3 regions of the Paenibacillus sp. CFBP 13594 genome follow, and region 2 is predicted to be linked to each of the others. Evidence: predicted binding sites of a transcription regulator. Region 2 holds the regulator's gene; each other region holds the start of a gene.

Region 1 (8,291 bases), on a different contig from region 2:
GTATACAACTTGTCCGATGCCTTTACGCTCGCCGAGCGGGATAATTTCATTTTCGATATAACGGTCAAACATGTTGTACACCGGCTGATTGACCACGATACGATCCAGAAGCAGACGATCTGCTGTACCCAACGCAGCTTCCATCTGAGCCGCTGTCCACTGGCTGACGCCTACATATAACACTTTGCCTTGGCGTACCAGATCATCGAGCGCGCGGAGTGTTTCCTCAATTGGTGTTTCGGTATGATAACGATGGCAGTAATAGATATCCACATATTCAACGCCCAGGCGCTTCAAGCTGGCTTCACATTGCTCCTTGATATGTTTGCGAGACAACCCCTGGTCATTCGGACCATCGCCAATTTTGCCAAATACTTTGGTTGCAAGTACATAAGAGTCACGGGAGTACGCTTTGAGCGTCTGCCCCAGCAATTCTTCTGCTGCACCCCGTTCGTATACATTGGCAGTATCAAAAAAGTTAATGCCTTCATCAAATGCAGTTTCAATTGATTTCACCGCATTCTCACGTTCCACATATCCTCCGTACGTCAGCCAGCTTCCCAGGCTGATCTCGCTTACTTTCAGTCCGCTTCCACCTAATCTGCGATAATCCATTGATTGCATATCCTCCTCTGTTGGTTATAAAGATGAAGTTCACTTTCTATTGTAACGTAACCAGCTCGGAATAAAAGGGCTTTGGCTCAGAAAATGGAAAATGAAAAAAAGCGCACCTATAAGGTGCGCCGAATAAAGATCTATGATCATGATTTAAGGCAAAGTAATGCTCAATGCATTCAACAGATCAGCCTGTCTGACCGGCTTGGTCAGAACAGCATCAAAGGCTTCTGCTTCATGCAATTCAATATGCATCCCATAAGGAACAAGAACAATGACGGGCAGATTCTCCAGTCGCTGTTTCAGTTCATGTACAAAATCGACCGCGCCGCCTTCCAGTAATCCCATATCCACAACGGCTACATCAGGCATAAATCCTTCCTTGATCCAATCATGCGCTAATGTCACACCCGAGGTCATGTGTACATCCATCTCCCACCTACGCATCAGGGAAGAGACGCCTTGCAAAATGTCAGGGTCCTTGGCAAGTAACACCTTTTTGCCTTTTAACCGCTGCTGAACACTTGCGAGTTGAGGTAACTCCCAGTATCTGCGCAATGGAAGGGAGATGTTGAATTCCGTCTCATTTTCCTTCACACTACTCACCTGAATACGGCCATGCATGAGAATGGCAAGATTCTGGCTTACAGCTAAACCCAGATTACTTCCAATCAGTTTTTGGATATTCAAATTTTCATCTTGGCTGTTAAAGGTTGGTGTCTTCTTGTCCGATAACATCTGACCCGTGTACTTCACCTTGAGCTGAAGTGTACCAGTCTCCTCCAATTCTTCTCCGTTCACCACTGCTGTGATCAGAACGGAACCTTCACGCGTTGAATCGAGAGCATACTGAATGACGTGTGCAAGCAACTGTCCAATCTTGACTTCATCACCAACAAACACTTGAGATACATTCAGTTCAAGATTTAATCCCAGCTCAATGTTCTTGCCCGTCGCAATCCCGGCATAGAGATACACGGTATTCTCAATGGTGCCTACCAGATCAAACGGATCATCATGTATAACCGTTTTACCTGCTTCATTAATGTTGAAATTCATCATATTATTCAGCAAGGAAAGCAAAATATTTCCGCTTGTCTCAATCATGTTCACATATTCGGACTGCTCCTCAGGCATATCCGGTGTGCGCATCAGATCTGTCAGTCCCAAAATACCGTTCAAGGGATTGCGAATCTCGTGACTCATTAGCTTCAACATCTGTGTTTTGGTCATAGCCTCAGATTCGGCACGTTCTTTCTCTGCCTGGAGCTGCTCTTGCATTTGTTCCGAATCACTCAATTTCCGCTCCTGAACATGCAACGTGCTTTCCAGATCAACAACATAACCCAGGAATACAGCCATCGCCTTCAGTGTCTTCATATCAGTTTCGCTGATGATATAACCAGGATCATCCATCAGACAGATGGTACCAAATGTTTCGCCCGATCTTCTCATAATAGGCACGCCCACGAAAAAGCGATTGCCTAGTCCGCTCGTAACGCCCATGGATCGTGTCATCGGATGTTCACATGTATCCTCGATCGTAAGAACGCTACCGTTGTCTTTTAAGACCAGGCTGCAATATGAATCCGTAAATGGAAGTGCACTGCCTTTAACAATTAGCTCTTCCGTACGATTAAAGGCTTCCAAAATGAAATTTGTCACCTCGTCATTCGTGGCAACAAAGATGGTATTGACCTTCAATATACCGCTTAATACATCTACGATATGGGCCGCAGCTTCCTTTATATCTTCATAGAAGCCTCTCGTAATGCCTTCTGCCGTCCCCATGATCCACCCCTTTTGTCTTAGCTGCACTTTCTAATCTGTATATCAGAATGTTTAATCACGTACAAGGGTTCATCAAGAATCCGAATAGCTGTCACAATCTATACTTATATGATTAACACCGTAGAAGTAAAAGAGAATCATTCTGCCTCCCGATAGCCCGTTGTCGGACAAAAGCAGGTCTTGAACTGATTGTTTAAAAACGGAAAATGTATTGCAAATCGCCTTTTCAGATTGATTAAAGTCCATCTTGTCCGACTTCGTATAATTATCCTTGCAGGCAACTAGCAATTATACGCTTCTACTCAGACTTTGGGAACCTTTATCCGCAGCAATTAAAGGAAAGTCCATTTTGTTCTGTAAGCTGTGTGATCATTATCACACCCAAAAAACCACATATAGTTTATAAATGGATAATACGAATCTACATATAGTATTTAACGTGAATTGAATGATACCAAAATCATTTTAGGAGGAACCTTACATGAACATGCTTGAGTATGCCACTCCACCGGCATCCGATCCATTATCCGACCTGGGAAGACGAATTATTGGCGCAGAAGACGCCGATACGCTGAGGGAAAATGCAAATCTGAACGGGGACTCCTTCAGCGGTAAGATGAGCAGGCTCGGTTCGGAGACCGCCAAGTGGCATGCTCTGCGTCATGTGTTGCCGGAAGAGCTTGCCCAAGCTGTGGAGAACGGAGATCTGTATGTACACGATCTGGATCAGTATGCACTTGGAACGACCAACTGCATCTTTATCCCGTTTGACCGTCTCCTTGCTTCAGGTTTCAATACAGGCAACGGATCCGTTCGCACACCTCAGACGATCATGTCTGCAATGGCCCTGGTTGCGATCATCTTCCAATCCCAGCAGAACAGTCAATATGGCGGTGTATCGGCCAATAAGATTGACTGGGATCTGGCCCCTTATGTACAACGATCATTCCGCAAACATTATCGCAAAGGACAACGGCTCTTTGGTGAAAATGTTCTGATCGGGGATGAACAGGTTCATCTGGATAGCATCGAAGCGAAGAATCAATGTCCACGGGCATATGCCTTCGCCTATGAAGAGACTGAATTGGAGACAGGACAAGCTGCTGAATCACTGATTCATAACCTGAATACGATGAGCAGCCGGGCAGGTGGGCAGATTCCATTTACTTCACTGAACTATGGATTATGTACGTCAGCAGAAGGCCGGTTGGTATCACGCTCATTGCTGGAAGCAACCATTCGTGGCCTGGGCAACGGGGAGACTCCCGTGTTCCCTCAACATATTTTCCAATGTAAACAGGGGATCAATCAGGCTCAAGGTGAGCCGAACTATGATTTGTTCCGGCTCGCAGTCACCTGTTCATCCCGGCGGATGTATCCTAACTTTGTCAATGTGGATGCCTCTTTCAATCTGCCTTTCTATCGTCCGGAAGATCCGGATACGATCATCGCAACTATGGGATGCCGCACACGTACACTGGCTGACCGGTTTGGTCGCAATCGTCAAAGTGGTAAAGGTAACCTGTCCTTCAACACCATTAACCTCGTGAAGCTCGGCATCCGGTTTGGCATCTGCCAGGGCAACAGAGCGGTTGCTGATCGGGCGGGATTCTACACTGCACTGGAATCCGTGATGCAAAATGCTGCGCATGGTCTGTTGCATCGGTACCGTATCCAGACTGTTCAACCTGCTAAGGCGTCAGATTTCATGATGCGGGAGGGTGTATGGGAAGGCGGGGAGCAACTTGCTCCGAATGAACCCGTTGGGGATCTGCTCAAACATGGTACGTTATCCCTGGGTTTTATTGGCCTGGCAGAATGTATGACAGCTCTCTATGGACGCCATCATGGACAGGACCCTCATGTACACCGCGAAGCGCTCAACATTATTCGGACCATGAGAGAGTTCTGTGATCGGATGAGCGAGCAGCATAACTTGAATATCACACTGTTTGCCACACCTGCTGAAGGGTTGTCCGGCAAATTCACGAAGATCGACAGAGAGCGATACGGCCTCATTGCCGGGGTTAATGATCGTGAGTATTATACGAACTCATTCCATATCCCGGTATACCACACTCTTCCAGCTTATCGGAAGATTGAACTGGAGGCCCCATTCCACACTTTATGTAACGCGGGTGCGATCTCCTATGTGGAGCTTGACGGAAACGTTCGGGCCAACACCACAGCTTTCCTGCGAATTGTGCAGTATGCACTGGGGCAGGATATCGGCTATTTCTCCATTAATCATCCGATTGATCGCTGCCCTGCTTGTGGTTATGAAGGCGTCATTGGGGATGTATGCCCAGGCTGTGAAGCCCACGAGAACCATGTACACTTCCAGCGGTTACGCCGCGTAACTGGCTATCTGACCGGAGATTACAAAGTACGCTTCAATGCTGCGAAGCAGGCCGAAGTGCGGGATCGGGTGAAACACCGGTGAATCTATATGGTTACATTCCGGAATCGGTGAATGAAGGGACGGGTCTGCGTGCCGTGTTGTTCATCAGCGGATGTCGTCACGCCTGTCCGGGTTGCTTCAGTCCGGATTCATGGAGCTTTCGAGCGGGTGAGCCCTTTACAGAGGAGCGGCAGAAGCAGATTCTGCATGAAGTGACGACCCATCCGTTGCTGGATGGCGTTACGTTGTGTGGTGGTGATCCCTTTTTCTCGGCAGCAGAATGTACATCCTGGGTCCAGCAGCTCCGCGCTGCACGTCCTGATCTGACGGTATGGGCCTACACGGGATTTGAATATGAAGAATTGATCACCGACCCTGCGAGAGCAGAGCTTGCCCGGTTATGCGATGTGATTATTGACGGTCGATACGTTGAAGCGGAGCGTGATGTCTCTCTGCCCTTCCGCGGCAGTCGAAATCAACGATTGATTGATGTCAGTGCAACAATAGCCACTCAAACCATCGTTACAATGCAGCTCAGTATGCTGTAAACATTGGTTTTATTCCCCTCACCAACTAACAAGGCACGGGTCCCCAGCGGACTCGTGTCTTTTTGGCGTATAGCGGTCTGCTTTAAGAAATAGGATTTATCCATTCTCTCTATTTTCTTCTCTATTGCATGACGATATATTATATAGGTAGTTATTAAGTTAGCATTTAAAATTTAACCGTTTACATAAGGTAACCAGGGAGGAATCATCTTTTATATGGATATTGTTCAAGCATTGATTACATGTATGCCTTTCTTTCGAGATACGATTCGTCAGGATGTAACCCTCTCCGTTATTGATCATGAGAAATTCCTATATTTCTCAGCAGGGGAATCGTTAAAACAACTAAATTATCAACCCGGCGATCCTCTATTGGATGGAAATCGAAATTTTGCTGATCTCAACGGCGGTACAGTCAAACGATTCGATCACTACCCTAAAGATTTATTCGGGGTTCCTTTTGACGTGGCTTTTATCCCCATTAAAAATGAACAAGGTGAAGTCATCGCCCTGTTTAATCTGCTCTACAGTATGGATGACCAGGACCAGCTGCAACAACTCATGGATGTTACCGAAAATCTGACCAACCAGTTAATTGACAGTGTACAGCATGTAGCTGCCCACTCCGAGGAACTCAGTGCTACCACCGAAGAGATCCGGAACAACTCCAAACAAGCCGTACAGAAATCAGGAAATGTCACTCAGGTCGCCAGTTTCATACGTGAAATCTCCGAACAGACCAATCTGCTCGGCTTGAATGCAGCCATTGAAGCGGCTCGTGTAGGTGAAGCAGGTGCAGGTTTTGGCGTTGTTGCCAAAGAAATTCGCAAACTGTCTGTGGATACCAAGGAAGCCACGGCACGTATTGAAGATTCTCTTCTATCCGTTCGGCAATCCATTCAAGGCATGGAGAATGAACTGGGTGAGATCACTGCAAGCTCCCAAGAGCAGGCTGAACTCGTAAACAATTTCATGAGCACAATTGAGCAGCTGAATGAAACCAACAAACAATTGAAGCACTTTGTGCAAAAAATGATTACGTTTGACGGAAAATAAAATACGTGAGATGGCAAAGCATTTTGTATAATTCTAATGTTACCGCTCAGGATAAAAGAGTTGGACAGGAAGAAGCATCCTGATCCAACCAGCGTATAGACCAACAAAAGCCTCCGAATGCATTCGGAGGCTTTTTCATTAGCTATTCAACTTAACGAATCTCGAAGTGACTGATACGTACACCTGCCGACAGCACAATGTATACATCCTGCGCGCCTGATGCACCTGTGAGTTCTGCCTTCACGGTAGACCACTGCTGGGCTTCACCTTGTACCAGTTCCACACGTCCTGCGAGTGTACCATCCGGTGAGCCGAGTCGAACTTCCAACACAGCGCCTGCTTGTTCTGCGGAGACACGCGCTTCAATTGCTGCTGCCCCACTACCCAGATCGGCATCCTTGAAAGCAATCCATCCTTGCTCTCCAACTACACGGACAGCACTTCCGCCCTCTTTGCTCTCATCCAGATCAACACCCAGGTAAACATCATAATTCTCAGCACGAGTAGCCACACCCAGATTACGGGCAGGGATCGTCTCTCCTTCTACCGTCAGGTCTGCAACCAGCTGGACATCAGAGGATGACTTGGCAACCATGATGGAGTAAGTTCCACTTTCCACGACATACCGATCACGAGTTACATCCCAGATTGCCAGTTCCTGAACAGGCAAGGTGAAGCTGACTTTAGCTGTACCTCCCGCTTCAATATGAAGACGACGGAATCCTTTTAACGTTTTGAGTGGACGTTTCACCCGGGATTTGCCTGCACGAACGTACAACTGTACAACCTCGTCACTGGCAATTGAACCGGTATTGGTTACATCTACAGTTACCGTAACGCTGCCCTCTGTACCCACTTGAGCTGGGCTAAGTTCCAAATTGCTGTATTTAAACGTTGCATACGTCAGACCATGTCCAAACGGATACAATACATTACCTTCAAAATATTGATATGTCCGACCGGATTGAATGATATCGTAATCCTTGATGTCGGTCAGTTGATCTGCGGATTGTACCCATGTCATGTTCAGACGGCCGGCCGGCGCATAATCGCCATACAATACGTCAGCTACTGCGTTACCCAGTTCCTGTCCTGCGTGTGAAGTGTACAATACTGCCGGGATGTTCTCCTGAACCCAATTCGATGTGAACGGATAACTACCCACGATAACGACTACCGTGTTCGGGTTTGCGGCATAGACCGCCTCAACCAGACGTTGCTGGGATTCGGCCAGATCCAGACTTGGACGATCAATCTCTTCTTTCCCGTTTACAAGCGGATTATTACCGACAAAGACAATCGCCGTTTCCGCAACCTTGGCAGCTGCTACCGCTTCCTCCAGTCCATTCACAACCACATCCTGCTTGAACGTCTCTGTGGCACCGAAGGTTTTCAGTTCTTCGGACACCGCAAATGCATCGTTTCCACCATTAGGTGCAGTCACCGTTTTGCCATTCCAAGTGGTCAGACCTAAACTTCCGTCCTGTTGTGGCAACAGGTGGAATACTTCCTTCACGAACCAGCCGTACACTTCATCTGCGGAAGCCGTTACGGTCTCTTCATCTGTGGTCAGATATTTGCCGTTGCTTTCGGCCTGCAAGGTATAACTTCCGAAGCCCCAGTCGGACACCATAAACGTCTCCGCTTCTCCCGAAGCAACAACAGGTGATTTCTCACCATCTGCCAGTCCAATCTTCTTCCCATTGGCTACGGAAGTTAACGTAATGCGATCATTTCCATCCTTGAACGATACTTTATCGCTGCCTACTTTGCCACGGATCGCCTCAAGCGGGGATACGTTATACGGCATGGTGCCTGCATACCAGTCACGATAGACCGTTCCACCCAATTGACCAATCACAGCCACTTTACCAGCTTTT
Region 2 (8,291 bases):
ATGAAAATATTGCGTAAGAAACGTGTCCTGCTGTTGATGTTTGTGTCCTTTGTACTCGTGTTATTTCTGAATACAAACTGGATGGCATGGTTCTATCCGATTCATTATAAGGAAGAGATTCGTGCCCAATCTCAGAGTTATGAGGTTGATCCGTTTCTGATTGCTTCCATTATCAAGGTGGAGACCAATTTCAAGACAAGCAAAGAATCCAAACGAGGTGCCATTGGGCTCATGCAACTGATGCCGGACACGGCGAATTGGATACTGGAACAAGCCAAAATTCCCGACACTTCGCTGGAGGAATTGAAGCACGAGCCTGAACGCAATATTCAATTAGGCACATGGTATCTGCGGAATCTGTCCGATCAATTCGATGGCAATGAAGCAGTGATGATCGCTGCCTATAATGCGGGACCAGGCAAAGTAAACAGTTGGCTTAGAGATGGTGTATGGGATGGCTCGTTCGATACAGTGAAAGATATTCCGTTTGGTGAGACGCGTCACTATGTACAAAGGGTCATTTACTATTATAATCAGTATGTAAAGATCTATAATACGTTCTAAGTATATAAGTAGAAGCACAGAGCAGGCCGGTTATTCACCGGCCGCTCCATGCTCCTCTGTGTAGCGTATTACGATGCAGATATTATTGGTATTGACCTGCCAATTGCTGTTCTGCAATTGTTACCAGACGCTTCGTGATGTATCCACCGATCGAACCGTTCTCGTAAGAAGTCATGTTACCTTGGTATCCGTCTTGTGGGATGCTGATTCCGAGTTCTTGAGCAACTTCATATTTCATTTGCTCGAGTGCTGCGGAAGCTTTAGTTACCACCAGGTTGTTGGAGTTACCGTTGCTTTGTGCCATTGCTGTTCACCTCCTCGTGAGTTGGTAAAAGTATTATGTCTCGGCAATGCATTTTTCATTACAAAATCAAGACAGGGAATATGTGGTAAAAGTAAAACGTGGGAAGTGATCTGATTTGAAGTGTCCTTATTGCGGTTATATGGGTACCAAAGTGCTTGATTCGCGTCCGGCCAACGAAGCAAAGTCCATTCGTCGTCGCCGTGAGTGTGAGCAGTGTGCCCGAAGATTCACAACGTTTGAGATGATTGAGGAGACTCCACTTATCGTCATTAAGAAAGATGGCAGTCGTGAAGAGTTCAGCCGGGACAAAATTCTCCGCGGGCTTATTCGTGCCTGTGAGAAACGTCCAGTCTCCGTTGAGACTCTGGAGATGATGGTATCTGAAGTAGAGAAATCTCTGCGTAATACAGCTGATGCTGAAGTGGAGAGTCGCCAGATTGGTGAGCTATTGATGGAACAGTTGTTTCCAGTCGATGAAGTGGCATATGTCCGTTTCGCGTCGGTATATCGCCAGTTCAAAGATATCAATATGTTCATGAAAGAACTGAAATCCCTGTTGTCCAAAGATAATCTGGAGGATTAGTGAAGTGGGGAAAGGGAGAAGAGCAGTCTGGAGTTCCAGTCCGTGCGTGCCAGTGAAATCGATTGTTCTTCTCCAATCACTCTGGATCTTAAAAATTTGATTGACAGCGAAAGCTGGATTTTATATGATATAGGAGTCGCCTGTGGAACGTAGCAGTGTTGGACAAGTTTTCTATTTCATATCCTGGGGCCTTAGCTCAGCTGGGAGAGCGCATCGCTGGCAGCGATGAGGTCAGGGGTTCGATCCCCCTAGGCTCCATAATTAAGAACGCCATCACATTATTGTGATGGCGTTTTTTTTGTGGAGAAATAAATCAGAAACATGCATTAATATAAGTAGAATTTTTGGACTTGGGGACGAGCTTGGGGACGAATATTCTAGACGTCAAAAAAAGTACAGTTTGAAAACAAGGAGACCCTTCCGGCTAGATATTGTCCAGCCGGGAGGGGTCACCTTAATTCTGTATACGCTTTTACTTAGTCAGATATTCGACGAACCTTACAAAGATCGTAGCTACTTCTGCGCGGGAGGCGGTGGCTTTGGGAGCAACAAAGTTGCCCGGTTTGCCTAATACAATGCCGTTGCCTTGCAGCGCCTGAACGGCCTCCAACGCCCAGGAGCTGATCTCACTCTGATCCGTGAAGGACATAGAGTTGCTTTCAGGTATCTCATAGCCCTTGTACTTCATGTAATTGTACAGTATCACTAGCATCTGTTCGCGCGTCATCGGTGAATTGGGGTCAAACAGGTCTGCGTTTGTACCGTTGACTATGCCTTTTTCGGCCGCCCACTCGGCTGCCGCCGTGTACCACTGTCCGTCCTTCACGTCGCTAAAGCGGGAACTCGTGTAGCTGGAAAGGTTTACGTTCTCAAGATTGGCTAGTACCTGCACGAACATTGCACGCGTCATTGCGGTGCCCGGTGAGAACTTCGTGGACGTCGTGCCGTTGAAAAGATCGTAAGTGTAGACGAAATTTATATCGTTGTAGAACCATTCGTCCATGTTGGCATCCGTGAAAGGATTGCCTGATATCACGAGGAAACTCAGTGGGGTGGCGTCATCAAACGCCAGCTCCGTACCCTCACGGATGTTCAGCGATATGCCGTTGTCTAAGCCGACTCTTGCGCCGCTTGGTCCTACCACAACCGCTCCGCCGCTCCGTATCTTCGATCCGCCGTGGAAATACACCTGGTTACCGTTTGATAGGTTCCCATGCGCGTCTTTGCCGCCTATTGTGACCGTACCGTCGCTCGCGATCGTCGAGCCACCCGAAATGGTCACTGTACTGTTGCCGCCGGGTAGTGTCACTTCGGCGCTCTTGTCTGCTGGAATAGTTACCTTCCCGTTTGAGTCTATCGTTGTGCCTTCGGGTACCTTGATCTTCGTCCCGCCTTTGGTCGCAATCTCGCCGCCGCCTGGAAGGGTGGTGTTGCCATTTTTGTCTGTGACCGCGGGTTTATCCTTCGGTGTATTCACTGTGTAGGTCGACTTCGACGTTTGAGCGCCTGTCCCGGTGCCCGTATTATCGGTGTTGCCCGTATTACCGATGTTGCCGGTATTTCCGGTGTTGCCCGTATTGCCGCCAGAATCAGGTACAGTGGGAGTCGTCGTCTTCATCGGTGTCGCCGTAGCACTGATCTCCGCGCCGTCTCCCTTCGCGTTCACCGCAACGATCCTGAAGCTGTAGCTTTGGCCGTTTGTCAGGTTGTTGAAGGTATACTTGGTCTCCGCCGCATCCAATGCAACCGGTGTTACATTGCCATACCATACCTTGTAGCCCAATATCGAGCTGCCACCATCGTCAGCAGGAGCATTCCAGCTCAATGTGACCTGTCCGTCACCCGCTGTCGCTTTGAAGCCACTCGGTGCACCAGGCACGGACGGTTTTCTCTGTGCGAACATCCAATCAAAGACATCTGTGTAGTTGTTGTTCCAAGCTGGCAAGTTAGAGGACTGCGCCGTAGGTGCTATACTCCAAGTTCCCATAGTGATCTGGTTATAAAGAACCGCCGCTTCAACTTCATGCGCTATATAATCAGCCAGAACAGGTGTGTTGGCAGGATTCGGCCTCAGATTCGGCTGATCAAACTGATTGTAGGGCCACGTAAGTGCCTCATTACTCTCAAAGCGCGAAGCCCTCGCGTTGATCATTTTCGGCATATTGTTATTGATAAAGTTATTGAGGTTAGTCTGGTAGCCTCCGACATTATGAGCATTTAAAAACATCCAATAGGCCAGGTTGTAGTGAGCGTCATTGTCCTTAGCGTTCGGTGAACCGCTTACCGGGGCCATAGGTGCGGCGGCAGCGAAGAAGCCAGGGTAGCTGTTAACTAAGTTGTTCGTATACTGGCCGCCCCAGGAGAAGCCTGCTGCGTAAACACGGTTAGGGTCTACTTCGCCGCTGGCAATCAGGGCGTCTATGACCTTCTTAACATTCTCTGTGGAGGGAACAGATACGCCATTATAGGAAATATTCAGAACATGGCTGGCGTACTTATCGGGATTTTGCTCCATCTTTTTCATTAAAGCGACGGAGCCGTTGGCGGATTTCATGGCGGCTTTTTGGTCTGTCGCAGCGTTTGTGCCGCCGCGTGACATGCCGTGGGTATATACATAGAGCGGCAATCCGTTCATCACGTTACCTCCGTCATCCTTGTGAAGGTAGAGTGAACGATTGACCGAATTGTCCGTGAATGTTGTAAATTTATCAAGGATTGGATTCACAACTTTCTCCTGTTCAAAAACCACATTGTGAAGCGGATTCCCTTCTTTCAGTACGATTTGGCCCTTTTGAACAAGGGTGTAGACCTGCTTTGTCGAGTTACTGCTGCCATCCAGCGTTGTACTGCCGCCGCTCTCTGAATAAAACTCAGACTCAACGACGATGTAACGACCGCTCGCCAGTCCGTCCTGATAATCTGGTGAATGGCTAATCGGCCCCACATAGCCGCGTACCTTCGGTTCATCATTAGCATACACCCTTGTGATCTTGCGTGGTCCTTCAAAGGTCACTGCTTCGCCGTTCAGGGTCGTGTTCCTAGCCGATAAGGCAAACAAGTCTGGATTAAGCGCGGAGCCTAACGCCGCCTTCCCCTCGCCTAAATCAATGATAACAGCCGTTGTGTACTCGCCACTGGCAAAGTTGTCATTCCATACAATAAAGGGAAGTATCCCCGCGTCCGGATCGTTTTTGAATGTCACATGAATGGTATGATCAGCCTCAATATTCGTAAAGGTATAAGTGCCAGCAGATAGAGTCAAGGTCTCGCCGTCTACTGTTACGGTATCCACAATTTTGCCGTAATCGGGGGTAAACGTAATTTCTTTGTCAGAGCCCCGATCTACTCTCAGAACATCGCCGGGTGGGTTCGACATGATTGAGCCGCCCGGTCCCGCAGTGGCGGTGATTGAAAATCTGGTGTCCACTTCATTGGCTGAAGTGAGCTGCAGGCTGTCTGTAAATGAATCAGAGCTGGTATAAGCTGCGTCTGGAACTCCAAAAGAGGAAACGACTTCATAGCGGTCACCGCCGTTTTCCGTCGAGTTATTGATGTAAACCTCAAAGGTAAGCTTTCCCTCCTCAAAGGCCAGGGTTCTTTTTGGTATTCTCATTTCCACGATGTATCCGGTTTCCGTGATCTGGGTCCATGCAGCCCTGCCTGGAGCGGCCTGCCCTGAAAACACACCCGTCGAGCTGACTCGCCATTGATTTGAGCCGCTGGTTCCGGTACCAACATAAAACTCCAGGCTGTCATACCGATGATCTGCGCCAGCTCCCTGATATAGATTACTGTCATTCACAACTACGTGGGCATACAGGTAGTCATGATCCCAAAGGATTCTGGCTGTGCCCGTGGCATGGGGTCTCGGGTCGGTGGGTACCGTGCTTTTGTTGATGTGATGCTCCATGGTTTGGTCCCAGAGGGGATCATTTGCCCCGAGTTCGGGAGTTCCAAAAATGGCGGTGGGTGTTTCATTCGCTTCTGCGTTCTCGATGTTGTCAGTGGCGGCAGCATAGCTGTTAGGCATTAGCGACGCCACCATGACCAAGCAACAGAGGAATGCGAGCATTCTGCTAAATCGTTTTGGCATAAATGAAAATCCTCCTTATTTTTTCGATCCGGTTCGCCCACGGCTTACCGGCATCTTATTCGGACACGTTGTCAATATGACAAGCGCCCAACTATATATATTAAGTTTATCAGGAGTTAAATCCTTTAATTTACACATAAACCATACGTATACATCCAGAACGGCAGAGATGCCGTTTTATTGTTTTGATAATCTTGTACGCATCTGTGCATGTAGATTGCTTCATATGAATGGTGTTGCAGTCTGCATTCATTTCAAATTGCAATAAAAAAATCCACCTTATGAACAAGAAACTACATTGAATTGGAATGGTGGAAGACGTAATATGAGAAGAAATGTAAGCGCATTCATTCCAGGGTGTTTCTTTAACTCCTTGAACGAGTTGGTCTTGTTTTAAAGCTGGAATAAGGATTGCGTGCTTTTGAATATTAAACGAGGGGAAGAATGCTATGCTAAAGCGGATTTCAATCATAATGTTAGTTTTACTATTGACCTTCAGTAACTGTTTGAGTCTTGTTCTGCCATTTAACAATCAAGCTTCAGCGGACCCCATAACACCAACGATGTTGGCACAGTATCCATTGCTTGAGGATGTTCAGGATACATCCGGTAATGGCAAACATGGAACGGCAGTAGGAAACATTACGTATGCTGATGGTCTTACTTTACCTGGAGGAACAGATAGTACTACGAACTACGTGCAGCTTCCTACTGGATTGTTTGATCATCAAGAAAATACAACGATTTCTGTATGGATCAAGAGTAATACGGGGAGCGGGAACTACTCCGCATTATTCTACGGTACGCCAGCAGCTGAAAATAAATTGCCAACGAATTACTGGATGTTTAATCCATCGAATCCAAGTGGTGATTTTAAGTCCGTATTTACGGATCGCAATAATATTGACCAGCCTTGGACGACAGAGGTAGGCGTATCAGGCACCTCTACGTCACAGTACGAAGGTCAATGGGTTCACTATACGACGGTCATTACAGAACGCTCTATTACAGGTTACATTAACGGTGTAAGTATAGGAACGACCGCCAAAGAGAAAACAACAGCAAGCTTTGGTACGGATTTGCAAGCTTACATCGGTCGCTCCAATTATCTAGGGGATGCTACTTTTGCAGGTAGCTTTCAAGATTTAAGAATTTACGGAGAGGCACTAAGTAGTGAATATATCGCTGAAGTATATGAACAATCATTTAATGAAAAGCAAGTACAACAAGGCAAATTAGAGCTAACGTTAGGTGATGTATCTGCCGTGACAGAATCTCTTGAACTTCCTTCTGCCAATAAGTATGGCGCATGGATATCATGGACTTCCAGTGATGAAAGTGCGATTAGTCCAACCGGGGAAGTGTTCTTACGAGAAATGGAGCAACAAGTGACGTTAACTGCAACCATTTCTTTAGGTGGAAGCCAGGCAACGAAGGAGTTCGTGGTTACCTTACCACCTAAGGATGACTCTACTCAGCAGATTGCCGTTAAAAGTGTTTCGCTTAATGAATCTGCACTTGTTTTATCCATGGGGGACAGCGAGACATTAGTGGCTACAATTTCACCTTCAAATGCAAACAATAAAAGAGTCGTCTGGATATCTAGTGACTCAAGTGTAGCGGTTGTCAATTCAACGGGTGAAGTTACAGCGGTTAGTGATGGTGATGCCACAATTACGGTACAGACTGAAGATGGAGCGTTTACAGCTACATCAGCCGTTACCGTTAAGGGAAAATCACTCAAAGATGATCTTATTCTTCATTACGACATGAAAACGACTACAGAAGTAGACGGTCAACTCGTACTAAAGGATGTTGCCAACAAGGAAGTTACATTCGACGGGGTATTTAAAAATCCAAACAATGGACAATTCATTTCAAATAGTGAAGTTGGCTTTATTTCCTTTAATGGTGGAAGCTCTACATCGAACAGTGGGTATGTTGAGATTCCTAAGGGCTCCAATGGACTAGATTTATTACAAGGTCTGAATGAAATTACCGTATCTTCCATCGTAAACTGGACGAATGATGGTACGAATCGCTGGATTTTTGGTTTGGGTACGGTGTTAACGCCTGAAACGAACAAATATTTTTTTGTAACCCCACGTCACGGTAGTGGATCAGGCAATATGATTGCTACAGGTATATCTAAAAATGGCTGGCCGAACGAAGCATTAGTTACAGGTAGCGCAAACTCCAACCTGATCGGTGGACAGTGGAAGCATGTAACAGTTTCCTTCTCCGAAGCTAGCAACAAGATGACATTATTCGTGGATGGAGCTAAAGTTGCTTCAGGTAATACGAAGGGACTAAAGCTGTCAGACATTATTAATCCGGATGCTACGTTCTCTGGCTTTATCGGTAAGTCCATCTTCGCCAACGATCCATATTTTCAAGGTAGCATGGCTGATTTCCAAGTATATGATCGTGCGTTGACGGAGCAGGAAATGAGCGAGTTATATCAACAAGAAGCAGCAACTCACATCTCCAAAATACGTCAGCTCACTGTTGATGATGCAGCGAATCAACTTGACATCGGTCATTACTTAGACGAGGCAGATCAGAGTGCTGACAAGATAACGAGAAACGTTAATTTACCAACAAACGGTAAAAATGGCGTAAACATCACTTGGAGTTCTAGTCATCCTACTGTCATTTCTAACAGTGGCACTGTACAACGTCCGGCTGTTCAAGCAGGTGATGTTCAAGCAGAGCTTACGGCTACTTTAACGTATCAAGGCGTATCT
Region 3 (8,291 bases), 150 kb from region 2:
TTGCTTCTTCTTGCCTAGGACCCTAGAGGTGGAACGGGTGAATCTTTTCTTCTGTCCTCGCATCCATGATCCGGTATGCTGAACGCCCTGTGTACATTGGGATTTGCAACTTCTCCAGATCAACCATTCCATTCTCCAGAAAGTACTTCTGATCCTGATATCGCTGCAATACTTCGCCTGCAATCCATTCATGGTCACCATATGTCGTAATCTCCATAACCTTGCATTCATAAGCAAAATAAGCATCTGTCAAAATGGGTACACTTACCTTGATTCCTTCCTCATACGGAATGCCGAATCTTGTGAATTTATCCGTATCTCTCCCACTGAACGTTCCTGCAGCTTGAATCCACTCCGATCGATGACCTGGCAGGAAATGAACACCGAATACGCCGCTCTTCTCAATGAGTTCATAGGAGTATGTTTCCTTACGAAGGGAGATGCCATATACGCCTGGTGATGATCCGATGTATGTATGCCATCCGGACGCCATCACATTCTGAACTCCCTCATGACGTGAAGTCACCACCGCTACCATTCCAGGATAAGAATAAAATATGGGTTCTTCTATCGGCTGACGCATCTAATCCCCTCTCTTCTTCGTTATAAACACAACTTTAATTATAAAGTAAAAAATCTGGTTGAAAAAGCGTTTTGCAGAGGATTTCGCTATAAGCGACACATTCAGTATCATGTTATACTGAGATGGTCAATTTCTAAAAATACGATACTGGGAATGTGATAGGATATGGTCAAATCAGTCAAATATACCTCCTAAATGAAGGCAATATTCAAATTTAGGAGGTTATAACTTATGTTTAATTCAATCGTGTTAGATCAGTGGGATCGAAAGCCATACTTTGACCACTACTTGAATCAGGTCAGATGTACTTACAGCATAACTGCTAATCTGGATATCACTCTATTGATCAACGAACTGAAGCTTAAAGGATTGAAGTTCTATCCCGCTCTTATTCATATGATCTCTACGGTCGTCAATGCACACAGGGAATTCAGAACCTGTTTTGATGCCGAGGGGATATTGGGCTACTGGGACGAAATGTCTCCGAGTTATACGATTTTTCATGAGGACCACAAGAGTTTCTCAACGATCTGGACGACATTCCATGAAGATTTCGAGACATTCCACATTCGTTATCTGGAAGATATGAAGAATTACAAAGATCACAAACAATTTGTTGCCAAACCCAATGAACCGCCAAATACATTTCCCGTTTCCAGCATTCCCTGGGTGAACTTTACTGGATTTAATCTGAATATTTACAATGAAGGAACCTACTTGTTGCCTATTTTCACGATGGGGAAATATGTTCAACAAAACGATCAAGTATATCTTCCCTTATCCGTTCAGTTACATCACGCCGTGTGCGACGGCTACCATGCTGGCGTTTTATTTAATGAACTGCAATCACTTGCAGATCGATGCCAGGATTGGTGTTAGTTAGCTAAATGACGAAAAGGCATTCCGGACTTCGTAATGGAGTCAGGAGTGCCTTTCTTTTTCTCTTTTTTCAAAAGGTATTTAATTGCACTTACTGTACCCACAGTTGCTGCATGTTTTGCATCCTTCCACATTCATCAGGGATGCCGAGCCACAGGAAGGACATAAATCTCTCGATTCGGTAAAGGTTTTCTGATCCTCCACTGTTGGATACGTGCTCTCCACTTGACTCTGTTCTTGTAATGCTCTAGTTTCGTTCTTCTGCACATTGCTCTGTACATGACTTTCCAATGCTTTGGCGACTGCATCAGCAATCGATTCAACCCGGTTGGCTCCGAAGCCAATCGCTCCCGAACCACCAATTCCCTTGAGATGTTTGATCAACAGTTCAACCTTGTGCCCATGATCTCCGTATCGCAGGAACAGAGAGCATACTCGACCGAGTGCCTCAGCCATGGCAAACACGTCCGATCCCGCTTTGCCCACGTTCAGGAAGATCTCACCCGGCGTTCCCTCCAGATCGTTGATCGTAATGTAAGCCATCCCGAATGGCGTATTGATTTTGTATGTCGCACCGCGCAGTACTTGAGGACGGCTTCTGTATTGCTTATCCAGCACTGTAGCAGAAGAAGGGGCTTGATCAGAAGAAAGAGTCTCAACATCAACCTCGCTACTGAACGCTTCAGCACCTGCCTGCCCTCGTATATTATTCGGGTTATCTATTGCAGATACGTCCGTCTTCTCTTTTGCTTCCGCCGTGTTCTGATCTTCGGAATGGGTCTCTTCCTTCTTCGACGTGGACAACACCTGCACATCCCTGCTGCCGTCGCGATATATCGTTACTCCCTTACAGCCAAGGTCGAAGGCCAGTTCGTACAGCTCAGCCGTATCCTCCACCGTAAAATCAGCCGGACAGTTGGCCGTCTTCGAGATTGAACTATCCACCCATTGCTGAATCGCAGCCTGCACTCGGATGTGATTCTCAGCCGACAGATCCATCGCTGTCACATAATAGTCTGGTAAAGCTTCACCCGGATGTTCATCCAGCCAATCTTGCGCAATGGGTACAAACTGTTCATCATAACCTAGACGGCTTTGACGGAAATACTTGAAGGCGAAATACGGTTCAATCCCTGTTGATGTGCCCACCATCGTACCTGTACTTCCCGTTGGCGCCTGTGTGATCAGTGTGACATTTCGAATGCCCTGTTTCCGAATGGCCTCTCCTACTTCAGGGTATCTCGCAACCATGTTTTTCATGAATCCACTCTGTAAGTACGGTTCAACTTCGAAAGCTGGGAAAGCTCCCTTCTCTGCTGCAATCTCTGCTGATGCCAGATAGGCCTCCTTCGCCATGAATCCATACAGTTTATCGAGAAATTCAAGGGATTCAGGACTGCCGTACCTTATACGCAGCTTAATCATCAGCTCTGCCAGCCCCATCGTGCCAAGCCCCACCCGGCGTTCACGCTGCTGATTCAGTCTGTTTTCCTCAAAATGATATGGTGTTGCATCGATGACATTGTCCAAAAATCTAGCCGAGATGCGAGTGGTTTCCGCCAGTTCATCCCATGCCACATCATGATTCGTCTCATCGTAGAATTTGGACAGATTGATTGCTGACAGATTACATACACCCCAACCAGGCAGGCCTTGTTCCCCGCAAGGATTAGTACAAATGATCGGATTAAAGTACCAGCTGTTGGACATCTGATTGTAGTACTCCATGAATACCACACCAGGCTCTGCTGATTTCCAAGCTGATTCAATAATGGTATGCCAGATTTCGCGAGCCTTCAGCGTACGATAGTGTACTACCGAATGACCTGCGGCTTTCCATTGCTGCATATCCCCGTTCCACTTGGTGTCGTAGTCTGGATCGTTCGTATCAGGGAAAACCAAATCCCAATCTCCGTCCTTCTTGACAGCCTCCATAAATGCGTTGCTCACACATACAGACAGATTGGCATTGGTCACCTGCCCCATCGTTTGTTTCACGGTAATAAAATCAAGCACATCCGGATGCCAGTCATTCATCATCAGCATGAGTGCACCCCGGCGGCTTCCACCCTGTTCAATCAATCCTGTCGTATAACTGAACAATCCGCCCCACGATACGGAACCACTGGATGATCCGTTCACACCTTTCACTACCGCTCGGCGAGGACGCAAAGAAGACAAATTAATGCCCACACCTCCCCCACGTGCCATAATCTCCGTCATCTCGGTCAAAGTCTTCATGATGCCACCCCGACTGTCTTGCGGAGACGGAATGACATAACAATTGAAGAGTGTCAGCTCATCGCTTGCCCCCACGCCCGCAGCAATGCGGCCTCCGGGTACTAACTTCCAATCTTCCAACACGGAGCGGAACTTGGACTCCCACGTTGCCCGCTGATCGGCTGTGGATTCGACAGAAGCCATCGCTTTGGCAAGACGGTCCCACATCTCTTCCGGTGTTTTTTCAATGTTGAGTGTCAATTTCTCCACGTTTGTCTCGATCATCTCTCCGCTTCGAGTTCTTACCTGTACAAGCTGACCCTGACGTTCTATGATTTCGCCCACTTCCTTGGTTGGGAACTTGGGATCATCCTTAGTTAATACGAGTACCACATCTCCGACCTTGGCATGATTCGAGTCAGCATCCTTCCAGGCGTATCGGTCCAGAAATATTTTTTCGCTAAGTCCTTCTAATTGGTACGATCGTTGGTTTGATTTCATCGCTACATTCAACCTCCCCGGTATAAAGCTCCATTTTCACTATAAAAGCAAATTATGATGAAACACCACATATAGTGATATAAAACCAGTATATTACACCATATATTGATTTTCTATATGACTTTTATCACAGACCTTATTTTTTAGACTCTCCTGCTCGGACAAGCTTCTTCACACACCCTTAGACTCACGCATACAAAACCTGTGAATTTTTTGGGACAAAAAAACATGTGCCTTTACTAAATTTCTGGGTTCAATATAAGTTAAACTAATCATTTGCACATCAACGGAGAGGACAGAAAAAACCTGAAAAAGCGAAGCGTTCGCCTAAAAGCTTTCTGAAAGAAAGCTGCATCGAAAGCATACGCTATCACCGGATTTCCCCTCCAGAAAAGGGAATCAAAGAAATCTGGGGATAACAGCGATTGGAAGGTTGTTCTGTCATCGTAGTGTTCGTGCAAATAAACTGTAGTTCAACTTGTATAGTTATGAACTACCTCTCATTCGTCCATACTATTACCTACGAATAAAACGTCATCACGTATGGCAGGGGAGGAAGCACCATGAACCGGAAAAACCCGCACCACACCAATCAACCTGTAGCCGAGCTGCCCGTTCCGTTGGAATTTGATCGAAGCTGGATTAATCAATTGGAATCACGACTGGATAAAGGAGGTCCTTGGGGGGATTATCGACTCTTCCAACTGGGCATTCAAGCCGAAGAAACCAATCTGATTCCCAATTTTGACGAGATCCAATGTCTCAAGCATCTGCAAGGCCTCACTCCACTCCCTCACCAGATGGACACTGCACGCAGAGTATTATTTGAAATGTCAGGCCGGGCCATTCTCGCCGATGAGGTGGGTCTTGGCAAAACCATTGAAGCTGGTCTCATTCTGAAAGAATATATGGTTCGGGGTCTCGTATCCAAGGTACTCATTCTCGTGCCAGCGTCTCTTGTGCTGCAATGGGTACGGGAGTTGAATTCGAAATTTGGCATCCCTGCCATTGCCCAGAAAAAGGCCTATTCCTGGCAGAATGAAGTGGTTGTTGCTTCCATGGATACAGCCAAACGTGACCCGCATAAAGATATGCTGCTGAATACCGATTACGACATGATCATTATTGACGAGGCCCATAAGCTCAAAAACAAGAAAACAACCAACTATCAGTTCATGCTGAAATTGCGCAAAAAGTATTGTCTGCTGCTCACAGCTACACCTGTGCAGAACGATATGAGCGAGTTGTTCAATCTGATCAACCTGCTGAAGCCCGGTCAGCTGGGCCGTCAGGGTGACTTTGCGGCCAACTTTGTTGTAGACAAACGGGTTCCGAAAAATCAGGAACAGCTTAAGAACGAGTTATCCAAAGTCATGATTCGTAACCGCCGCGGCGAAGGCCCCGTTCAATTTACCAAACGGAACGTCTCCAACGTGAATCTGCAACTATCGTCTGAAGAACAAGCGCTTTATGATGGCGTGACTTCCTTTGTTAAAGACCAGTACCAGGAAGCTGGCGGCAATCTGAGCAGCATGCTCTCCCTTGTTACATTGCAGCGTGAAGTGTGCAGCAGTCGAGATGCTGTATTCGTGACGCTGGTGAATCTGTCGAAGAAACTTCCGCTGGACTCGCCCCTTCGGGACAAGATTTGGGAACTCGTTGCCCATATTAAAGCGATCAAGGAGAATACCAAAGCGGAGAAAACGATGGAGCTGGTTCGGAACATGAATGAAAAAGTAATTATCTTCACCGAATACCGGGCCACGCAGGAGTATCTGCTAAACTATTTCCGCAACAATGGGCTTACGGCTGTACCCTACCGGGGTGGCATGAATCGAGGCAAAAAAGACTGGATGATGGATCTCTTCCGCGGGCGTGTGCAGGCCATGATTGCAACCGAAGCGGGTGGCGAAGGCATTAATCTGCAATTTTGCCATCATATGGTCAACTTTGATCTGCCTTGGAACCCTATGCGGGTAGAGCAGCGGATCGGTCGGGTACACCGGCTGGGACAGCAAAATGACGTGAACATCTTCAATTTATCCACGACCGGAACCATAGAGGAACATATTCTGAATCTGCTGCATGAGAAGATCAATATGTTTGAGATGGTGATCGGCGGGCTGGATGTCATTCTGGAACGGCTGGAGAAGAAGGAGTCTATTGAGAAAAGTTTGTACAAAATCATGCTGGAATCACAAACTGATGAGGATATTCGCCGCAAAATGGATTCACTTGGACAATCGCTGAACTCTATTCAACGTGAGGTTTCCGATGAAGGGCCTGCCGTATCCGGGTTGTTAGATCTTCGCAAAGGAGGTAGCTAACTCATGACCATGTCCCCCCATGAAGTGCAGGCTTATGTTCTCACCTATCTGGAAGCACTGGATTGTCAGATTATGGAGCGTTCCCCTGCCCATGTTACAGTCAAACTCTCGCCTGAGGCGGACAAAGCGTTGACCAATCGCCCCTATTATTGGGGGTTCGTGGAACGAACCGGAGCACCCGCTGAGACCATGTCTTTCACATTTATATTCGATCCTGACAGTTATCAGCAGGCCATTGAAGCAGCAGAAGCCAAAGCAGCGCAAACATCACCTCCGGTTGTAACTGACCCTGCGGGTACGAATGGCGTAACCAATGGGAATACCCCAGGTGAGCCACCGAAAGATACCATTCTGGGTCGTTACTTCGGTATTACGCCATCGCTGCCACAGCTGGGGCCAGGTCGAATATTGCGTGAAGAAGTGGTGTATGGCAGTCGCAGGCTCCAACAGATTTTCGGCGCAGCCCGTGAAGGCGGTGCCTTCGTGAACCTGTTCGAACAGGCTCCCAAACGGCAATTACGCGCTACAGCGCCAGCCGTATATGAACCTTGGCTTGGTGTCTGTTTCAAGGTAGAATTCGCCTGTGATTTGAAACGGGAGGAATTGCATTTTCTCGGCATCTCCCTTCGCTCGGGTGAGATTATAGAAAAATTCGGCACTAAGCTTAATCGACGTGATCTCAGTCCAAGGCTCGCAGAGAACATGCATGTGCAGACAGCTAAAGTTTCGTTATCCGATGCCGGAGCTGCTCTGGAATCTCATTTGACGAACCGCTTGTTGGAACTCGATTATAGCTGGGCTGAGAAAGCCCAAGAGCGGCTTGATCTGGAGCTGGACGTGTTGGACACCTACTATGAGGCGGTACTCCGGGAAGATACGCCTGAGGTAGAATTACTAGGTAACATAACCTCAGACATGGAGAAAGTCACTTCTGACCGCACGCCACCTGTACCCCTGAGAAAAGTTCTGGATATACCTAACGCTAAACCCATTGGAGCAGATGTAGAGCTGGCGGCAGAGGCCGCAGTACCGATCGACTCCGAGACAGATGCCGAAGAAGAGAAAGCAAAACAGGCGGTAATCGATCGTGAGGCTATGAAACTGCAGTATGAGACACGCCGGACCGAGATGATCTGGCAATATGAACCCAAAGTGAAAGTGACTGCCATTAGCAGCGGTATGTTTCACTTAAGATAAACGAAAGATAGACGAAGACACTACTTTTCCTGCAAATGCTGGCAAAAGTAGTGTTTATTCATGATCAGCTGCCCGACAGGTTGCAGCATCCTTTGCATAGCCTGTCCCCTAGAATGAAACTAGAACCCGCTCAGGTAACGGATAAATGAAAAGTAGGTGTAAATTTGAAACGATTCTTTCATACATGTTGGAACAACGCTCGGAAAACAACCTGTATAACCTTGGGCTTGCTCAGTTGTCTTGCCCTATTCTCTTTTTGGTCGATAGCCAATGCAGAGGAACAAAAAGCGTCTTCGCTGTCCCCCGAATCATCCACAGAATATAGTCCCGAACATCATGCATTCCAGAATGACAAGCTAGCTCCCGCTGCTGTGCAACGATTTGCAGAGCAACAAGCAGTTACACTCGGTACGGCTAACGCCGAAGCAAATTGGAAGAACGCCGACCTGGACTTCTATCCTCTGGGGCCGGGTACACATAGCTGGCTGGTGCAAGCTGCATTTGAGGGTAAACCTATCGGATACATGATTATTACCGCCACAGAACAGGGACAGATGATGCTTAGTGAATATGGTCAAGGAGAA

What was found. The regulator NrdR, encoded in region 2, represses ribonucleotide reductase genes. The targets are predictions, from matches to a motif close to AACACNATATATNGTGTT.
Region 1: the regulator NrdR is predicted to act here: its motif matches at 2,824-2,841, upstream of IFU39_RS22130 (anaerobic ribonucleoside triphosphate reductase).
Region 3: the regulator NrdR is predicted to act here: its motif matches at 4,245-4,262, upstream of IFU39_RS10110 (adenosylcobalamin-dependent ribonucleoside-diphosphate reductase).

The regions. Positions count from the first base shown of each region.
Region 1 is NZ_JACYVQ010000007.1:102,072-110,362, reverse strand. Features, by position in the region: gene IFU39_RS22140 (aldo/keto reductase family protein) at 1-615, opposite strand, end outside; gene IFU39_RS22135 (hybrid sensor histidine kinase/response regulator) at 769-2,406, opposite strand; gene IFU39_RS22130 (anaerobic ribonucleoside triphosphate reductase) at 2,888-4,849, shown strand; gene nrdG (anaerobic ribonucleoside-triphosphate reductase activating protein) at 4,846-5,355, shown strand; gene IFU39_RS22120 (methyl-accepting chemotaxis protein) at 5,572-6,411, shown strand; gene IFU39_RS22115 (glycoside hydrolase family 3 C-terminal domain-containing protein) at 6,563-8,291, opposite strand, start outside.
Region 2 is NZ_JACYVQ010000002.1:754,596-762,886, reverse strand. Features, by position in the region: gene IFU39_RS10840 (lytic transglycosylase domain-containing protein) at 1-564, shown strand; gene coaE (dephospho-CoA kinase) at 1-4, shown strand, start outside; gene IFU39_RS10835 (alpha/beta-type small acid-soluble spore protein) at 647-868, opposite strand; gene nrdR (transcriptional regulator NrdR) at 984-1,451, shown strand; tRNA gene IFU39_RS10825 (tRNA-Ala) at 1,637-1,709, shown strand; gene IFU39_RS10820 (S-layer homology domain-containing protein) at 1,924-5,544, opposite strand; gene IFU39_RS10815 (immunoglobulin-like domain-containing protein) at 6,018-8,291, shown strand, end outside.
Region 3 is NZ_JACYVQ010000002.1:601,024-609,314, forward strand. Features, by position in the region: gene IFU39_RS10100 (flavin reductase family protein) at 23-583, opposite strand; gene catA (type A chloramphenicol O-acetyltransferase) at 815-1,462, shown strand; gene IFU39_RS10110 (adenosylcobalamin-dependent ribonucleoside-diphosphate reductase) at 1,544-4,183, opposite strand; gene IFU39_RS10115 (DEAD/DEAH box helicase) at 4,747-6,510, shown strand; gene IFU39_RS10120 (YqhG family protein) at 6,514-7,707, shown strand; gene IFU39_RS10125 (hypothetical protein) at 7,929-8,291, shown strand, end outside.